DNA from 3 places in the Paenibacillus sp. YSY-4.3 genome. Region 1 is predicted to be linked to each of the others. Evidence: riboswitches for the same ligand, from Rfam matches in the RefSeq annotation. Region 1 holds a riboswitch; each other region holds the start of a gene.
The links. Region 1 has a riboswitch for thiamine pyrophosphate ahead of thiE (thiamine phosphate synthase). Riboswitches for the same ligand answer to the same signal wherever they lie in the genome.
Positions count from the first base shown of each region.

Region 2: it holds a riboswitch for thiamine pyrophosphate, as region 1 does, so the genes downstream of both, thiC (phosphomethylpyrimidine synthase ThiC) here and thiE (thiamine phosphate synthase) in region 1, are expected to answer to the same signal.
Region 3: it holds a riboswitch for thiamine pyrophosphate, as region 1 does, so the genes downstream of both, tenA (thiaminase II) here and thiE (thiamine phosphate synthase) in region 1, are expected to answer to the same signal.

Region 1 covers NZ_BAABMC010000002.1:86,690-92,922, forward strand. Annotated here, with positions in the region: gene ACYUJT_RS07275 (thiazole synthase) at 1-698, opposite strand, end outside; gene thiS (sulfur carrier protein ThiS) at 703-918, opposite strand; gene thiE (thiamine phosphate synthase) at 896-1,543, opposite strand; TPP riboswitch at 1,617-1,726, opposite strand; gene ACYUJT_RS07290 (TraB/GumN family protein) at 1,781-2,986, opposite strand; gene ACYUJT_RS07295 (ABC transporter permease) at 3,035-4,327, opposite strand; gene ACYUJT_RS07300 (ABC transporter ATP-binding protein) at 4,320-5,225, opposite strand; gene ACYUJT_RS07305 (ATP-binding cassette domain-containing protein) at 5,280-6,179, opposite strand; gene ACYUJT_RS07310 (GntR family transcriptional regulator) at 6,182-6,233, opposite strand, start outside.
Region 2 covers NZ_BAABMC010000001.1:211,040-217,272, reverse strand. Annotated here, with positions in the region: gene ACYUJT_RS00940 (sensor histidine kinase) at 1-1,170, shown strand, start outside; gene ACYUJT_RS00935 (response regulator transcription factor) at 1,167-1,931, shown strand; gene thiC (phosphomethylpyrimidine synthase ThiC) at 2,004-3,785, opposite strand; TPP riboswitch at 3,879-3,990, opposite strand; gene ACYUJT_RS00925 (helix-turn-helix domain-containing protein) at 4,156-4,380, opposite strand; gene glpK (glycerol kinase GlpK) at 4,513-6,003, opposite strand.
Region 3 covers NZ_BAABMC010000001.1:24,262-30,494, reverse strand. Annotated here, with positions in the region: gene ACYUJT_RS00145 (hypothetical protein) at 76-294, opposite strand; gene ACYUJT_RS00140 (DUF1492 domain-containing protein) at 246-587, opposite strand; gene ACYUJT_RS00135 (hypothetical protein) at 772-984, shown strand; gene thiE (thiamine phosphate synthase) at 1,359-2,042, opposite strand; gene thiD (bifunctional hydroxymethylpyrimidine kinase/phosphomethylpyrimidine kinase) at 2,039-2,851, opposite strand; gene thiM (hydroxyethylthiazole kinase) at 2,848-3,693, opposite strand; gene tenA (thiaminase II) at 3,760-4,449, opposite strand; TPP riboswitch at 4,609-4,712, opposite strand; gene ACYUJT_RS00110 (SEC-C metal-binding domain-containing protein) at 4,777-5,949, opposite strand.

The DNA of each region.
Region 1 (6,233 bases):
CGCCCAGCCTCTATCGCGTGCTTCATGGCGGCCGCCATCATGACCGGATCCTTCGCCTTGGCTACCGGAGTATTCATAAGCACCCCGTCCACACCCAGCTCCATCGCTTTCGTCACGTCACTGGCCGTTCCAAGCCCCGCATCGACGATGACCGGTACGCCAGCTTCCTCTACGATCAGCCCTAAATTATAGGGATTCAATATACCGAGCCCCGTACCGATCGGCGCTGCTCCCGGCATGATCGCGGCAGCTCCCGCTTCTTCAAGCCGGCGGCAGGTAACTGGATCGTCGGAAATATACGGCAGCACCGTAAATCCTTCTTTGACCAGCATTTCCGTCGCCTTAAGCGTCTCGATCGGATCGGGCAGAAGCGTCTTTGCATCCGCGCTAATCTCGACCTTGATCCAATCACTCAGACCCGAGGCTCTAGCGAGCCGCGCGATCCGGACCGCTTCCTCGGCCGTGCTTGCGCCCGAGGTGTTCGGCAAATATTGATAGGCCTCATCCTCAATATGCTGCAAAATGGAATCATCCTCTACCGCGTCCAGATTGATCCGCCGAATGGCAAACGTAAGCACTTCCGCCCCGGAAGCTTTGATCGCTTCCTTCTGTACGAACGGGTTGGGAAACAGCCCTGTGCCAATAAAAAAACGCGACGACAGCGAACGGCCGCCGATACGCAAAGCATCGTCCCGCATCCGCTTAACCCCCTCCCACAAAATGAACTAGCTCGATGACCATCCCCGAGGCAACCGTTGTATCCGCCCACTGCTCAGGTGTCAAAATCACACCGTCTGCTTCCACGATAACCGGCTTGCCCGACAAGCCATAATGGGCGATCACATCCTGAACGGTTCCCGCCTCCAAGCTGTGCTTAACTCCATTCACCTTCAGCTCAACCATCTGCGTATTTCCCATGAACCGCTCCCCCTTGCTCCAGTTTGCGAATAAAGGCTTCGCATGTTCCTCTTACGTCCGAACTGCCTACAATTTCGGTCACCGCGCAAATTCGCGTTGCCCCGGCAGCAATTACTTCATCCGCATTGTGCAGCTTGATGCCTCCGATCGCTACGAATGGAATGCGGATTTTCGCCGCCACCTCGCGAACATAGGAGAGCGTCACCGGTGCTGCATCTGCCTTCGTAGCCGTCGAGTATACGGGACCGACGCCGATATAGTCCGCTCCCTGCTGTTCAGCCAGCAGCGCTTCCTCGATCGCATGCGTGGAAATGCCGATGATTTTGCCGCCGACCATTTTCCTGGCCACGGTAAGCGGCGTGTCGCCCTGGCCCAGATGAATGCCATCCGCATCCACCTCAAGCGCAATATCGATATAATCGTTGACGATAAAAGGGACATCATACCGGCGGGTCAATTCGCGAAGCCGCTTTGCCTTCTCCAGTACATCCGCCCGATCACTGTGCTTATCCCGAAGCTGCACGATATCGGCGCCGCCAAGAATAGCCTCCTCCATCACTTCGGCAAGCTCCCTGCCGGGATGGCTTTTCTCATCGGTAATAGCGTACAAACGAAAATCTCTCATCTGCTAACTCTACCTCCGTTTTGTATTTACCGGCTGCAAGACACAAAAAAGCCATTCGAGAATACACGAATGGCTTTAAATTCGATATGTTCTCTACGCCAGCATTACCTGGATCAGATTAACGGTCCGGAACATCAGGTTCCAATCTCAGCCGGACTTCATCCAGCACCCGCACTCCATATTCAGTTACTCTCACTATAACTTACCATAATCAGCTTGACAAGATTATTAAAACTATTATTTGCGAACGACAGAATAACCTTTATCCTTCAACAGCTGAACGATACCGTCTTTGCCTGGGTAATGCGCGGCGCCAACAACAATGAAATATTCCGCTTTTTTGTCGCTTTTCAGGTATCCATCGATTTTGTCGGCCATAACGATATTCCGGTCGGTCAGCATCGCTTTGTAATACTCCGGATCCTCGATCATGCTCTCAGTGAACTCAAGCAGTCTCTCGTCATCCCCTGATTTCCACATGTCAGCCATATCGTCCACAAGTTCAACCGAAACATCGAAGTTATCCAACGCCGTATTTAGGTTCTTCTCCTGTAGTTCGTTGGAGAAACTGTCGAGCATGCCCAATTGGGACTCGTAGGTTTCCAGCTCCAAAACCGGCACTTTGCGTTCCATGGCTTTCTGAATGAAATATAGGTCTACTCCAGCAGTTGCTTCATAACCTGCCTCCATCGATTTAAGTGTGCTGATGGTGGACTCTACAACCCAAGGCTTGAAGGCATCAAAGGCGGTTGGCTCCATACCGTTTTGCTTCAAAGTATCCTCTAGCTTCGCATATGTCTCCTTGGACACATGATCTTTCAGGGTCGTACCATCCTGATACATCCCGATATCCATGATCAGCTTCTGATTAGCTTCATCCGCAGCCTTGCTAAGATCAATCTCTACTCCCAAATAATCAGCTTCTGCAAAAGCCTCCTCGAATTCCGAACGCAGCGGATAAAAGCTGTCGTCCGCAATATGCATCGACCCTACCAGGTACACCGTATTCCCGTCATTTTTGACTTCCCACATGAAGCCGCGGGCACCTTCACCCGTTGCTTTAGAGATAAGAAGCACCGTCCGGGAATGCTGATCCCAATGTACTTTGTAACCTGCCGCTTCCCCAACGACTCTAATCGGAGCGTACGTCTCGCCGTTAATCAGCTTCGTCTTGCTGCTCAGCGTAACCTCCTTGCCGTCAATAACGACATGAATCGTATCATCCTGCACATCGCTTAGCTCCACATTCATCGCTTGCAGCGTTGATTTCAGTGGTACCATCGTTGTTCCTTGATCAACAATAGGCGCATTCGTTACGAATTCAACGTTCTTGTTGTTGATCTTTACCGACGCTTGCTGTGGAGCTGCTATTGCCGGAGCTGCTGTAGAGAGTAAGCCTACAGAAATCAAGAGAGATAAGAGCGATCGTTTCCAATTCTTCATGTTTACCTTCTCCTTTGTATATCGTTTTATTTTGTATTTCATACTGAATTAAATCTTGTAGGCCTTCATCGCTTTGCGCAGCTCCTTCAACGTCGGACGCTTGCCGTACAGCAAGACGCCGGTGCGATAAATTTTGGCGGCTAGCCAGCTGAAGAAGAAAATCGCAATTAGTAGAATAACTAGGGACAATGCGACTTCCAGGAACGTTGCATCCCCCACGCCAAACCGGAGCAGAAGCGTTACCGGAGATACAAATGGGATATAAGAGCATACTTTGAGAAGCATGGAGTTCGGCGTCGACAAGCTGAACATCGCGATATAGAACGCCGCCAACGACAGCATTGTAATCGGCATGACTGCCTGGCCGAGATCCTCGGTGCGGCTGACGATCGAGCCGACCGCGGCATACAAAGTAGCATACAGGAAGTAGCCCAAGATGTAGATGAGAAGTCCCACGATAACAATTTGAAAATTAATTTGCGATAAATCCAAATTCAGTTCGGCCAAGGAACCCTGATTGTACGGCAATGCAAGATTGGCGGCAACGACGGCGATGAAGATGGCAATCTGCAGCAGTCCGATCAGGAACATGCCCAGAATTTTGCCGAACATTTGCGTCAGCGGCGAGACACTCGTCACCAGAATCTCCATAATCCTCGAGCTTTTCTCCGAAGTAACTTCTGCAGCAATCATGTTGCCCGTCATCGTATTGGTCATGAAGAACAGAACGATCAGCCCGTATACAATAACGTAATTGATCGCCGCCGGCCTAGAGCCTTCCTTTACATCGGCAGCGCTGCCCGTCCCGGCGGCCTGTTCGGCCTTCAGCTCTTCGATGACGACTGGCGCGCTTATCGCAGCGATTTGCTCATCCGTAAGGGAGCTTCCACGAGTTACGTACTGCATTTTCACGTTCTCTAGTGCTGGCTGGAGCATCGACTGAAGCGTCAAATCCATGCTGTCCTTTTTCGAGGTATAAATGACCTTCGGAAATTGCAGTCCAGCAGCTTCTCCAAACTCCAGATAGCCCTTGATCGTTCCGTTCTCGAAATCATGAATAAGCGACTGTTCATTCACTTGTTCGTATTTTACGAGCTTGATTTTGCCATCCGGCTGCTTGTCGACAAAGGCTTCCAGCGACTCCGCAATCTCAGGCTGGTTGCCATAGACAAGGCCGATTTGCGATTCAGCGGACTCGTTGCCTGTGAATAATTGAATGAAATACGGCACATGGATGCCGACAGATAACAATACCGCGAAAATAATAGTAGTGACGACGAAGGATTTTGTCCTAATCTTATTAGTAAAGGTAAAATTAATGATCGGCAACAGCTTATTCATGCGATTCACCTACCTCTTTAATAAAGATTTGATTCAATGTTGGTTCCTTGATTTCAAAATGCTCGACGGTGCTCTCTTCCATTGCCCGGCGCAGAATGTCCTGTGCGGCTGCCACATCGGAAATTCGCAGAGAATAGCCGCGCTCACCGCGTTCGACCCGCTCGACACCTGGAATGCCTTCCAGCCCGGAAACCTCTCCCGTCGTATGGAGAAGAACCTCCTCGCGAGGATAACGCTTCTTGATGTCTCGAATATTTCCTTGCAGTACCGTATTGGACCGCTGCAGAATCGTAATATTGCTGCACAGCTCCTCCACGTGCTCCATGCGGTGGGTTGAGAACAGGATGCTCGTTCCTTCATCCCGCAGCTCCTTCACCGTCGCTTTGAGCAGTTCGACATTGACGGGATCGAGTCCGCTAAAGGCTTCATCCAGGATCAGAATTTTAGGCTTATGCACGACAGCTGCGATGAAGCCCATTTTTTGCTGATTTCCTTTGGAGAGCTCTTCGATCTTCTTGTTGTAATAATCCGGCACCTCGAAGCGTTCCAGCCAATATCGCAGACTTTTATCCGCCTCTCGAGCCGACATCCCCTTCAGCCGGGCTAAATAAATGATTTGATCGCTGACCTTTACTTTCGGATATAAACCGCGCTCCTCCGGCAAATAGCCCATCTTGTGCTGCAATTCGCTATTGTACTCTTGCCCATGGTAGAGAATTCGTCCGTCATCCGGATAGATTAACCCGAGCACCATTCGCATCGTCGTCGTTTTACCCGCTCCATTGCCACCGAGCAGCCCGTATATTTCTCCCTCCTCCACTTGAAGGGAAATGCCGTTTACCGCTGTTTTATCTCCAAACTGCTTCGTTACCTGTTCCAATACCAATGGTGTAGCCATCGTTTCAGCCTCCTTGTTCCATGCTTCTATTTCAATCAAGTCAACAAATGAACATCATTTATATTCCGGAGCATACCCTTGGATCCATAGTTCAAGCACCTCTTCCAGTTCAAGGGCCCGGGTTCGCAATACTTGAAGATCCTTGGATTGCTGCAGCTCGCTGATGAAAGCTTCATCTCGGACAACCAATTTATGCATCGACGGTTCATCCTCGTCGCATCGAATCAGCTCACGTCTTCCCTTCCATTCATCTAAATTTCCGCGAACCCATACCTCATAGCAGCTTCCGTAGAGCAGATCTTTCTCCGCCATACCCAGCACCTTGCCCTGATGCACCAATACGATGTAATCGGCAAGCCGCTTTACTTCCTCGACGATATGGGTCGCCATGATGATGGTGACATCCTCCCCCAGCATGCTATCCTGAAGCTCTGCGAGCATATCCTTCCAGACAAACGGATCAAGCCCGGACGATAGTTCATCGAGAATAAGCAGTTTAGGTTTCGTGGCCAGGGCAGCAGCGACCTCGAATTTGCGGCGCTCACCCTTGGACATGCGATTCAGCCGTTCATTCCGCGGTACATCAAAGTGTGCCATCAATCGCTCAAACTTCTTTTGATCCCAGGATGGATACCAGTGGGCCCGAAAGCTCGCGGCCTGCTCCGCGGTCTGGTAGTTTTCCTCTGTGACCGGATTTTCCGACACATAAGCGATTTTGGTTCTGATTTCCTGCGGCAGATCACCGGCACTTTTTTCTCCAAACCACTTGATTTCCCCATCATCCGGAATAAGGCTCCGAGTCAGCATATGAAGAATCGTACTTTTCCCTGAGCCGTTGGTGCCGACCAGCGCGACGATGTATCCCTGGGGAATTTGGAGATTGATGGGTCCAATCGTTTTCCGCCGGCGTTTCTTTACGACGTCTTTGAACTCCAGCGCCAAAGTTTCGTTCATTTCTAACTTCCCTCCCCTGCATGTGAACGGTATTTGTCTTTAATGATTTCCAGA
Region 2 (6,233 bases), on a different contig from region 1:
GCTACAGGCCTGCTTATTATCGATTTCGATCTTGATGCGCTGAGCCATTTGTTTTCGGCGGATCCGGCATTTGGCATGAACGAGTCCGAGGATTCACTGCGTTTCTACATTCAGGATCAGCAGGGAACGGTAGTCTATCCACATAACGAAGCCCACCATACTTTGCCCGGCGATTTATCGAAGTATCGCCTTGTTCAGCGAACGGAGCCGACGACCGGATGGACGATGTCTGCTTATTTTCTCGAGAATAAGTGGTACGAGCCAGTTTATAATATTCGCAAAATATTTGTAAGCGCCATCATCGTCAGTCTGCTCATCGGTGCGGTCGCTTCCCTGTTCATTTCGACCCGCTTTTCGAGGCCAATCAAGCAGCTTCGCCTGCTAATGAAGGAGGTCGAGCAGGGCAATTTCGATGAGCAATTTCAAATTACGGCCAAAGATGAAATCGGCCTGCTGGGGATCGGCTATAACAAAATGGTCAAAAAAATCAAAGACTTGATCGAGCTTGTCTACACGGAACAAAATCATAAGCGGATCGCGGAGGTTGCCGCCCTTCAGGCCCAGATCAACCCTCATTTTTTGTACAATACCCTGGAGTCCATCAATTCACTGGCCCGGCAGAGCAAGGAGAAGGATATCAGTAAAATGATCGTCCTGCTCGGCAAATTGCTGCGGATCAGTATCAGCTCTTTCGAGGAGTTGGTGCCGTTCTCCAAGGAGCTGGAGTACCTGCGGCTGTATCTGGAAATCCACCAGCTGCGGCTGAAGAAGCAGATCAGTTATACGATCCAGGTCGAGGAAGAAATTTATGATCTTTACACGGTAAAGTGGATTTTTCAACCGATTCTCGAAAACGCCATTATGCACGGCCTGGATCCGAAGCAAAACGGAGGCTGCATTGAGGTGAAGGGTTGGATCGAGGACGATGTGGTCTGGATCGTCATTCAGGACTACGGCGTCGGCATGGATAAGGAGGAATTGAAGCCGCTTCAAGAAGCGCTGGCAAATGATTATGAGCAGTTATCGAAAAAGCAGGAGCACATCGGACTGTTTAACGTTCAGGCGCGGATCAAGTACCATTTCGGAACCCGCTACGGCATTATGCTGGACAGCGATACCAACCGGGGAATGAAAGTGACGATTATGCTTCCAAGGAGGGAACACGGATGACCTGCCGGCTATTGATCGCAGATGATGAACGCATTATTTCGGAAAGCCTGAGCACAATGGAGGAGTGGACAGAACGGGGGATCGATGTCGTCGGCACCGCGGCCAGCGGCCGCGAGGTGATCGATTGGTTAGAGCGTACCCGCATCGACCTGCTTATAACGGATATCCAAATGCCGGATATGAACGGACTTGAGCTGATGGAGCATTTACACAAGCATCGGCCGGAGATCCATATGATCGTCATCAGCGGGTATGAGGAGTTCGATTACGTTAAGAAGGCGATGAAATACCGGGCTGCCGGATATGTACTTAAACCGATCGATACGGACGAACTGCTTGCCATCGTGGACGACATTCTAGCAAAGAATACGTCACGGCCGCAGAACATTGAGGAAGCCGATCCCGAGCTGGTACCCATGACCTATCATGAGACCGTAGTGGAGCGGGCTATTGCGTATATGCATGATCATCTGGACAAAGACATCAGCCTGAAGGAAGCCGCTGAACAGTTCCACCTAACGACACAGTATTTTGGACAGGTGTTCAAGTCGGTCACCGGACAGACCTTCCTCTCCTATTTGACGCAAATCCGGATGGAAAAAGCATGCGAATTGCTGAAAAACCCAGAGCTGACGCAGTATGCCGTTGGGGAACTGGTCGGCTACAAGGATCCCCGTTATTTCAGCAAAGTATTCCACAAGACCTATGGTATGACGCCCAGAGATTACCGGCGGCAATTGGTGAAAAAGGATTCGATTTGATTTGTAGTACGACAAAAAGCCTCCTAGCTCCTTCCCATTTCGGGCAAGATGCTAGGAGGCTTAATAAGCTAGCTATCGATAAATGACATTTCCCGTTTCTTTGAACTGCTGTGACTTTTCCTTGAAGCCTTTGGCAATAGCCTCCCCTTCTTCAAGTCCATGCTTCCTAGCATAATCACGGATATCCTGTGTGATTCGCATACTGCAAAATTTAGGGCCGCACATGGAACAAAAGTGAGCGGTCTTGGCGCCTTCCGCAGGCAGCGTTTCATCATGATACTCCATAGCCCTCTCCGGATCGAGCGAGAGGTTGAACTGGTCTCTCCAGCGGAATTCGAACCGCGCCTTGGATAACGCGTTATCTCTTTCTTGGGCCCCAGGATGCCCCTTCGCTAGGTCGGCTGCATGCGCAGCTATTTTATAAGCGATGACTCCCTCGCGGACATCGTCTTTATTGGGCAAGCCCAGATGCTCCTTAGGGGTTACGTAGCACAACATTGCAGTCCCAAACCAACCGATCATCGCGGCTCCGATCGCAGAAGTAATATGATCGTAGCCCGGGGCAATATCGGTCGTTAGCGGACCTAGGGTATAGAAAGGGGCTTCCTGGCAAACCTCCATTTGTTTATCTACATTTTCTTTAATCAAATGCATCGGCACGTGGCCGGGCCCTTCGATCATCACCTGAACGTCATGCTTCCAAGCGATTTGGGTCAGTTCGCCGAGCGTCTCCAGCTCAGCGAACTGAGCCTCGTCATTGGCATCCGCAATCGAACCTGGCCGCAGGCCGTCACCAAGCGAAAAGGCGATATTATAGCTTTTCATGATTTCACAAATTTCTTCGAAATGGGTATAGAGAAAATTTTCTTGATGATGAGCAAGGCACCAGGCCGCCATGATGGAACCGCCGCGGGATACAATGCCCGTAACTCGCTTAGCCGTCATTGGAATATACCGCAGAAGCACTCCAGCATGGATCGTAAAATAGTCAACGCCCTGCTCCGCTTGCTCGATCAATGTATCGCGGTAGACTTCCCAGCTTAACTCCTCGGTCTTTCCGCCTACCTTCTCCAATGCTTGATAGAGCGGAACTGTGCCTACAGGCACCGGTGAATTGCGGATAATCCATTCCCGCGTCGAGTGAATGTTCTTCCCCGTGGAAAGATCCATAATCGTGTCAGCGCCCCAACGGGTCGCCCATCTCATCTTCTCGACTTCCTCCTCAATAGAGGAGGCGACGGCCGAGTTGCCGATGTTTGCATTGATTTTGACTAGAAAATTCCGACCGATGATCATGGGCTCGCTCTCAGGGTGATTGATATTCGATGGTATAATTGCTCTGCCTTCAGCGACTTCCTTGCGAACGAATTCCGGGTCTACGTTCTCCCGGATCGAAATATACTCCATTTCAGGAGTGATGACTCCTTTTCTTGCATAGTGCATTTGCGTCACATTACAACCGGCTTTCGCCCGAAGAGGCTTCCGGCCTATTCCGGGGAAAGTCTCTGTGTGCTCATGATGTTTTTCTGTTTGATATCCATCGTCCTCAGGTCTAGCACTCCTGCCCTCATATTCCTCAACATCCCCCCGCTCCAGAATCCAATTTTTGCGATTCTTTGGAAGCCCTGCCCTTATATCCGTATGGTAGCTAGCATCTGTGTAAGGACCACTGCAATCATATACCCGAACAGGTTGATTCTCCTCTACCGATTCTCCGCGAACCGTTGGGGAAAGTTCGATCTCTCTCATTGGCACCTGTATATCCGGACGCGAGCCTTGAAGATATACCTTACGACTGCCTGGAAAAGCTAAAATCTCGGGGTCTGCGGTGTGGTTATTGATTTCGCTTGCCATTTCTATTCCTCCTTAGAATGAATGGGTTCAAGCGGAGCTGTAGCAGCCGAGTGCAACAAAAAAGACCGCAACGAAAGAAGCGGTCTTTGTATACACAAAGGCTTGAACGTTTCCTCCGCTGGCATTACCCAGATCAGGTTATACGGTCGACAGCGCAATAGCTATCCTCTCAGCCTGGTTGGCCCAAGCTCCCGTTTATTCAATTCACTAATTTATAATATATGGAAAATGAGGAATTATCAACCCTGTACTCTGAAACTAAAATGAGCTACGCTTCCAGCTCCAAGCAACAAAAAACCTTCTAACTCTCTCGCCTGCCGTCCCGAGAATTAGAAGGTTTACGGTTCTTTGACGTGTTTTGGCCAAACCGTCAGATTTTCAGTTCCCCAAGCTTGATCAGCTCGACGACCGCCTGCGCACGACCTTTTACGTTCAATTTCTGCATGACATTAGAAATATGATTTCGTACGGTCTTCTCGCTAATGAATAGTTGCCCCGCAATGTCGCGCGTCGTTTTATCCTGCACGAGGAGTTCAAAAACTTCTCGCTCACGATGAGTCAACAGAAATTTGCTGTTACGATCGCTGCTCTTCAAAATGCGTCACCCCTCCTTGCTCGGGTTTTGTGGTATAACAAGGTTAAGGGATACAGTCAAAACATATTATGAAAAATAGCGGGTAAGCGTGCGATACAAAGCAAAAATGGGCTGCTTTCGGCAGCCCATTGCTCATTTAAAGGCCATAGCGGCATAAATAGCCTTTTTCCAGCCATTATAGAGCGAGTCCCGCTCATTTTCCGGCATCGCTGGTTCGAACCGCCGTTCCAGACTCCAGATGCGCCTGATTTCATCAAGATCCTGCCAATATCCGACGGCAAGCCCGGCCAGATAGGCTGCTCCCAGGGCGGTCGTTTCGCGTACAGCCGGACGTTCAACTGGAACATCCAAGATATCGCTTTGGAACGCCATCAGGAACGTATTCGATACCGCTCCCCCGTCCACCCGCATCGTATTCACCTTGTAGCCGCAATCCTTCTCCATCGCCACAAGAATGTCTTTTGTCTGATAAGCCAAGGATTCCAAGGTTGCGCGGATGAAATGCTCCTTGCTCGTTCCCCGGGTGAGGCCGAATACAGCCCCTCGAACCTCACTATCCCAATACGGACTGCCTAAGCCTACAAAAGCCGGTACAACATATACCCCCTCCGTGGACTCGACTCGTTCGGCATACCTCTCGCTATCCTTGGCCTCCCGAAACATTCGCAAGCCATCTCTTAGCCATTGTATGGCCGAACCTGAGACAAAGATACTACCTTCAAGCGCATAGTCAACTTTACCGTCAATTCCCCAAGCGATCGATGTAATGAGGCCATGCCCCGACGAAACCGGCCGCTCTCCCGTATTCATCAGCATGAAGCAGCCTGTGCCATACGTCGTTTTCACCATGCCCTGCTCGAAGCAATTCTGCCCGAATAAAGCGGCCTGTTGATCGCCAGCGGCTCCCGCAATCGGCACCTCATGTCCGAAGAAATGATACGGCGCCGTACGTCCATAAACCTCAGAGGATGAGCGGACTTCGGGAAGCATGGCCTTTGGCACCTGAAGCAGCTCCAGTAGTTCGTCATCCCAGCACAGCTCATGAATGTTATACATCAAAGTCCGCGATGCATTGGAGTAGTCGGTTACATGCACCTGTCCCCCGGTCAGCTTCCAAATGAGCCAGGAATCGATCGTACCGAAGAGCAGCTCTCCCTTCTCCGCACGCTCCCTTGCTCCCTCGACATGATCCAGAATCCACTTTACTTTCGTGCCCGAGAAGTAGGGATCGATCAGCAATCCCGTCTTTTGCTGGAATACCGGATCATGGCCCGCTGCCCTAAGCTCCTCGCAGATATCCGCCGTCTGGCGGGATTGCCAAACAACGGCATTGTATATATGATTTCCAGTCTCCTTCTCCCAAATGATCGTCGTTTCCCTCTGGTTCGTAATGCCGATCCCGGCCACCTGCCCCGGCTTTACCCCTGACTCCGACAAGCATGATGCGATCACCGCGAGAGTAGAACCCCAAATCTCATTAGGATTATGCTCCACCCACCCGGGCTTTGGAAAATACTGCGGAAACTCGCGCTGCGCCAAGTGCACGATCTCCCCTTGCTTATTAAACAGAATCGCCCGCGTACTCGTAGTTCCCTGGTCTAGAGCAAGTATATATTGTTCCATAAACATCCTCCGCTCTTGAACTTTGGTCATTTTTGTTATTAGCTAAGCCTAAACGTCCCTTCCCCTTCAAGCTCCAGCTTCGTTTTAAATTGCAGATATCCAATAAATTAAACATTCAAAATTAATTCGAAATATTAACCTTATTCTACCTCGTTAGCGGATTGCGTTACAATTGAAAATACGACATCGAGCCGGTAAAGTACTACCGTGACGTTTATTCAGAATAACCA
Region 3 (6,233 bases), on a different contig from region 1:
TTGCAATTTTTTTTACAAAAACATTTGCAGTCCATATAAAAAAAAAGGCAACCCCCTGATATCACAGGGGTTTGCCTACTCCTTCCGCTCCTTAATCAATTCCAGAAACTCTAATATAATATCCGAAACGGCATCTTCCTCCGACGTGTGAATATACTTACTTACCCGTAGAATGTCCCCTTTATAGAGCTCGATGAGCTTGAGGGTGGATTCCTTATCGTTTTGCCTTGCTTTATCCAGCAGGCTCAGGAACTCACCATCCGGGACAATTCTTTGATCATCTTTCGCTTCCATTTGTTCACCCCTTGCTGACTCATGTTCAACTCACGGGCAACCTCCTGCTCAGTCTTGTCTTGGATATAGATCTTGAAGATAATCGATCGGCCCGTGTCAGACGGGAGGGCATTAATCAACTGTCTAACGACGATTTTATTATCAGAAGATGAGGTGAAACTGGTTGTGGCCGGTTCCATTCCGCCAAATGAACACTCCCGCTTCCGCACGACCTTTGCTCGATACTGAATCCGCCAGGCGATCCGATACACTTCTCTCCGATATTGCTCGTACACGGTTTGTTGTTCTTCCAAAGCTACCTCCCCCTTTCAAAATCATCTTCTACCTATAGGGAAAAATTCTTAAAAAATTAACAACTGAGAAATCATCTTATTTATTGAAATTATAACATTTATTTCTAAATCTTTGGTTGTAATTCTCCCTGATTATTTTCTCTATATTAGTGAAAGGACATTTAGAAGAAAGGAGGGAGCGATGATGCAGGTTGCTGATATGGTCACGCTGATCACGAACGTCGGTTTTCCCGTTACTCTAAGCTTTATTCTGATCAAATACCTACTGCAAACGATGGGCGAAAAGCTGGATAAAATGGACGATACGATTCACCTCTTAAGCCAGCAGGTCAAGAGCCTCGAAGCTCATGCAGACACTGCAAAAGCTGCAGAACATGCTGAAACGAAGACTAAATGAGGAAAACAGGCAACGGAAACGGAAGTAGACTCATAAAGCTGCTGCTCGGGAAGCAATCCCCCTTAAAGCATCGCTCCAGGCGGGTTGCTTCCTTTCCTATCATCTTGTTCGCAAATTCTCTAGTCTTTATTAAGCCTCATAGAGTGCGGCATAGTTTGTACCGAAAAAAAGGGGGCATCTGTTTATACATTATATGTGCGTTAGCGGAAAAATATGACTCGTGTATAATTAGACGTATAATTCCAATTTTTGTTTCTAAAACCAAATAACTGATTGATCTTCGGCTTACCTGCAAGCCAATATAAAAAAACTACGGCAAAAAGGCCGCAGATTCCAAATATGAATCTGCGGCCTGCTTTGTGACTCGTACAGTTCTATTGTCGCTCAGCCACATCGGCCGCCTCAGCTACCTGCTCCAACAGCTCTTCTGCGGCTTTACGCACATCCGCCGCCTGCGTGACCGCTGAGATGACGGCAACGCCGTCCGCGCCTGCACGCACCACCTCGGCGGCACGCTCTGCGGTAATCCCCCCAATGCCAACGATCGGCAATTTGATCCCTTGCGCCCGCATCTCCTGGATCATGCCTGTACCCTGCACCGGGCTCGCGTCATCCTTGGAGATCGTCGGGTAGATCGGGCCAACGCCGATGTAATCGGCGCCGTTAACAAGCGCCGTCCGCGCCTCCTTCACCGTGTGCGCGGACACGCCGAGGATACGGTTGCCGATCCGGGCGCGAACAACGCCCGCGGATTCATCATCCTGCCCAACATGGATGCCGTCCGCCCCGATACGAGCGGCGAGCTCCACGTCATCGTTGACGATGAAAGGCACCCCGGCGCGGCGACAGGCCGCTTGCAGCTCGAGAGCGAGCGCAAGCTTGGCCTCCCCGGTCAGCGCGCCAGGGCCCTTCTCGCGGAACTGGATCATCGTTGCGCCCCCGCTTAACGCTTCTTCTACGACGCGCAGCGGCTCCTCCCGGCAGTTCACACTGCCGACGACCAGGTACATCCGCAAGTACCGGCGCATTTGCTCAGGAGAGATGCTGCCGCCGCTCATCGCTCCTGCTCTCTTCTGCGGCGATACGCCCAATGGTTCGTCGGGCCATGCCCCTGGCCCAGCTCTAGGCTATCCTCGATCGCTGCCTGGATATAACCGCGGGCCATCTGCACCGCCTCCAGCACCGGCAATCCCTTCGCCAGTCCGGCCGTTATCGCTGCAGAATAAGTACAGCCCGTTCCATGCGTGTGAACGGTATGAATCCGTTGTCCCGTCAATTCCGTGCACGAAGCTCCATCATAGATCAGGTCAACCACCTGCTCGCCGTCTTCATCATGCCCGCCCTTGATCACAGCGACGGCCGGGCCATAAGCGCAGATGCGCTTGGCCGCCTCGCGGCGATCCGCCATCGTGCGGATGCTCATGCCGGACAATGCCTCGGCTTCCGGGATGTTCGGCGTGACGATCAGCGCCAGCGGCAGAAGCTGCTCCTTCATCGCCCGTACCGCCTCCGGCAGCAGCAAATCCGCTCCGCCCTTAGCGATCATCACCGGATCGACGACGACATTGCGCCAGCCATGCTCCCGGATGCGTCCAGCCACCGCCTCAATAATCTCGGCGCTAAACAGCATCCCCGTCTTCAGGGCATCGACGCCAAGATCGGTGCTTACCGCATCGATTTGCTCTGCAGCAGCTTGTGGCGGCAGCGGGTACACGCCCTGAACGCCCAGCGTATTCTGCACCGTGATAGCCGTAATGGCCGACATGCCGAAGACATCCAGCTCCTGGAACGTCTTGAGATCGGCCTGTATGCCCGCACCGCCTCCGCTATCCGACCCTGCAATGGTAAGTGCTCTGGCTATGCTCATACAAGTTCCTCCCCTGTGGCGGAAGTCTCAAATTCGCGTACCGCGGCATGTCCCTTCAGGGAATGCGGATGCAGCTTGGCCAGCTCGTCGAGGAAGGCGATCTGAAAGCTGCCGGGGCCGATTTCAGATGTGCGCTCGGCCGCCCGGGAAGCCGCAGCGCCGTAGAATGCCAGCCCTGCCGTGCCGGCCAGCAACAAATCCTTCTCCACCGCAGCAAAAGCGCCCAGTACCGATGTCAGCAGGCAGCCTGCTCCCGTCACCTGGGTCAGCAGCGCATCCCCGCCGCTGACGACCCTGCACCGGCTGCCGTCTGAAATGACATCTTCCTTGCCTGTAATCGCTACGACCGCATTCAGTTGCCGCGCTGCCCGCAGCCCTAGCTGTGCGTTCTCATTGTCGGCGCTGTCTCCAGCGTCAACGCCCTTGATCTCGCGCGTCTCGCCGATGAGGTTGGCAATCTCCGCCGCATTTCCCCGCACGAGGGATATCTTTACCTCGCGGAGAATCCGCAGCGCCGACTCCGTGCGGAACGCCGTAGCCCCGACCCCAACCGGATCCAGCAGCACCGGTACGCCATGCGCATTCGCCGATTTTCCCGCAATGATCATCGCCTCGACCTGCTCCTTCGTCAATGTGCCGATGTTGAGCACGAGCGCCCCGGCGATTTGGGCCATGTCGGCCACTTCCTCCGGCGCATAAGCCATGACGGGAGACGCCCCAAGAGCATACAGCCCGTTCGCGGTAAAATTGGTCACAACCACGTTGGTCATATTATGAATGAGCGGTTTAGTTCTCTGAACCTTCGTAAGAAGTGCCGTTATATCGTTTTCAAGTGTACTCATTATGATCTGCCTCACTTCTTTTTGTAAGAATGATAGATTATGCCTTCGACATATAGGAGCCTTCCCCTACAGGGCGTATTCAGCCGTACTCATGGACACTGGCCAATCCTGAACGTTATAAGCCATATCCCAGAACATGTACTCGAGCTGGCAGCTCAGCAAATAGTGCTCGGTCATTTTTTTGCGCTCCAGCTCGGTCGTAATTTCCGCCCATTTGTCCAGACGCTCACAGAACTTAGCAGTCGTATTCGTCCTTGTCGCATAGAAATGAATCCACTCATAGAAAGGATGCGCTTCGGTTGGCTGCACTTCTTTCATCAGCTTCTCACCGATCTCCAGGTAAGTCCATGGACACGGCAGCAGCACCGCCATAATTTCAGCCAGGCTTCCTTCATGCGCAACATTCAGCATATGGCGGATATAATGATGCGCTCCCGGAGCCAGTGCATATCCTTGCATTTGATCATAGCTGACTCCGGCAACCGCACAGAAGTTATTATGCGGATGAACTTCGCTGTTCAGAATAAAAGAAATTTGCTGGTTAAACATTTCGATCTCATCGCGGCTCGAGCATTTGGATATGGCAATGCCGTAAATCCGCATATAAGCCGTTAAATACTCATGATCCTGCTTGACGTAATGAATGAGCTGCTCCTTCTGCAAGTCGCCGTTAGCGATTCCTCTCACAAAAGGGTGTTCAAAAATTGCCTGAAAAATACCATCGGCCTTCTGTCGAAGCTCCTGCGTAAAACTCATTGTTCTCCACCTCCGGATATAATGTGAACATGACCAGGAAGCCATTAGGGATGACGCCGCACATTTTTAAATACCAAAAAGGCCGCTCCATCAATGGAGCGGCCTCATTCAACATCACCTTTACACGGACAGCAAGCTGCTGTAATAAGTGTCAGACATTGGATTCCGACTCCACTTTCCTACGCTAGTACGAACTAGATCAGGTTCAAAGGGTCCAAGATAAGATCTTGTCTCAGCCGCTGACGGCTCCCCTAGTGGACTTCCTATTCATTTTCACTATTACTGTATCTGTCTTTACAAGAGTTGTCAAATTTTTGATATTTCAAATTATTTGCCGCAGCATTTTTTGTACTTGAGGCCGCTGCCGCATGGGCATGGCTCGTTGCGGCCGATCTTGGTGACGGACACCTGGCTTTTGTTCAATGGACTTAGCTGGCGATGTGCCGATCTCAGCTCCACATTGCCGAAAATCCGGTTCATCGCGAACGGAGTATGGCCTCTATGGATCCACAGTCTTGTATGGTTATATACATCGTTCATCAGAGCGACAACGGTATCGGCCTGCTCCATGCTTTGGAATTTCAGACCTCGTCTCTCAAATTCATGGATCAACTCGCCCGAAGTCGCTTGCATCGTACAGGCTAGCTGAATATCGTCGATAAGATAGTCGACCAATTCCGCATCCCGGGAAATTTCCTTCATCACATACGCTCTCAGCTTCGATAGCTGCGGCGTCATCTCGAAGTAATCTTCTTCGGCATATTTCAACAGCTCTTCGCGCTTCGGAATGAAATGCGGCTTGCCTTTAATCTGCGACAACAGCTCTTTAAAATCTCCTTGCGATTCCTCAAGAGACAAATATCCATCAATGATGAAACCCTCAGCTATCGTGTAATTCTGTTCTCTGCTCGTTAGCTCTCCGAATAGCTCCTTGAATCGTTTCTGATCGAGCTGCTCACTGTTCTGCGCATTATAAATTTCAATAAGCTTGTCCGGCTCAATCGCGCCGAATAAGTGGGTTGTAGCTAATATATACTCATGAACGAGCTGCGCACCCGCTCGTTGTTGGTGGAAATTCACGTGGTCCAGCTTGGCGTAAGCTTCTCTAATCTCATCCGGCATGACGATATAAAGCTGGCCCTCGCTGAAATAAGTAAATACGAGCCCACGGTTCATAAGATACCAATAGTGCTCGATCAGAATGAGATTGTTCTGCAGAACAGGTTGACGAAGAAGCGATTCGAACAATTGCCATTCCAGGCTGCTGGTCATCAGCAGAGCTGATTGCAAATGCTCCGCGTCGGTCATATAGGCTGTCAGCGCTTCTATTAATTCCTGCTTTTTCATCTTGGAACGTCCAGGCAAATTGCAGGCCGAAGCAAGCGCAGACAAACGAACCTTCGTCAGATCTTGAAGAATGTCAGGCAGACTTGTCGTTACTTCCCCGATAATCGCATGCTGGATATTCATTTGTTCAAGCATTTCATTATAATCTTCCAAGTTCAGTTCTCCTCTTTCAATTCCTTGTTTCCTTTGTATTTCCCATTGTATCGCATCAGTCATAAATCCACCGGATATCCCACTATTTCGGGCTCAACTACATATACTACCACACAAATGGCGTCTAGGAGAGGAATTCTCAGCAAATTTCATAATTTTCATTAGCAGAAATTATTGTTCGCGGTGTTATTAATAGCATATAATCCCTTTAAAGCCAAAGTATTCACTTCCAAAATATGGACTTGAAGGATTGCGGGCCATCCGTTATCGTCAATGGTTGATCA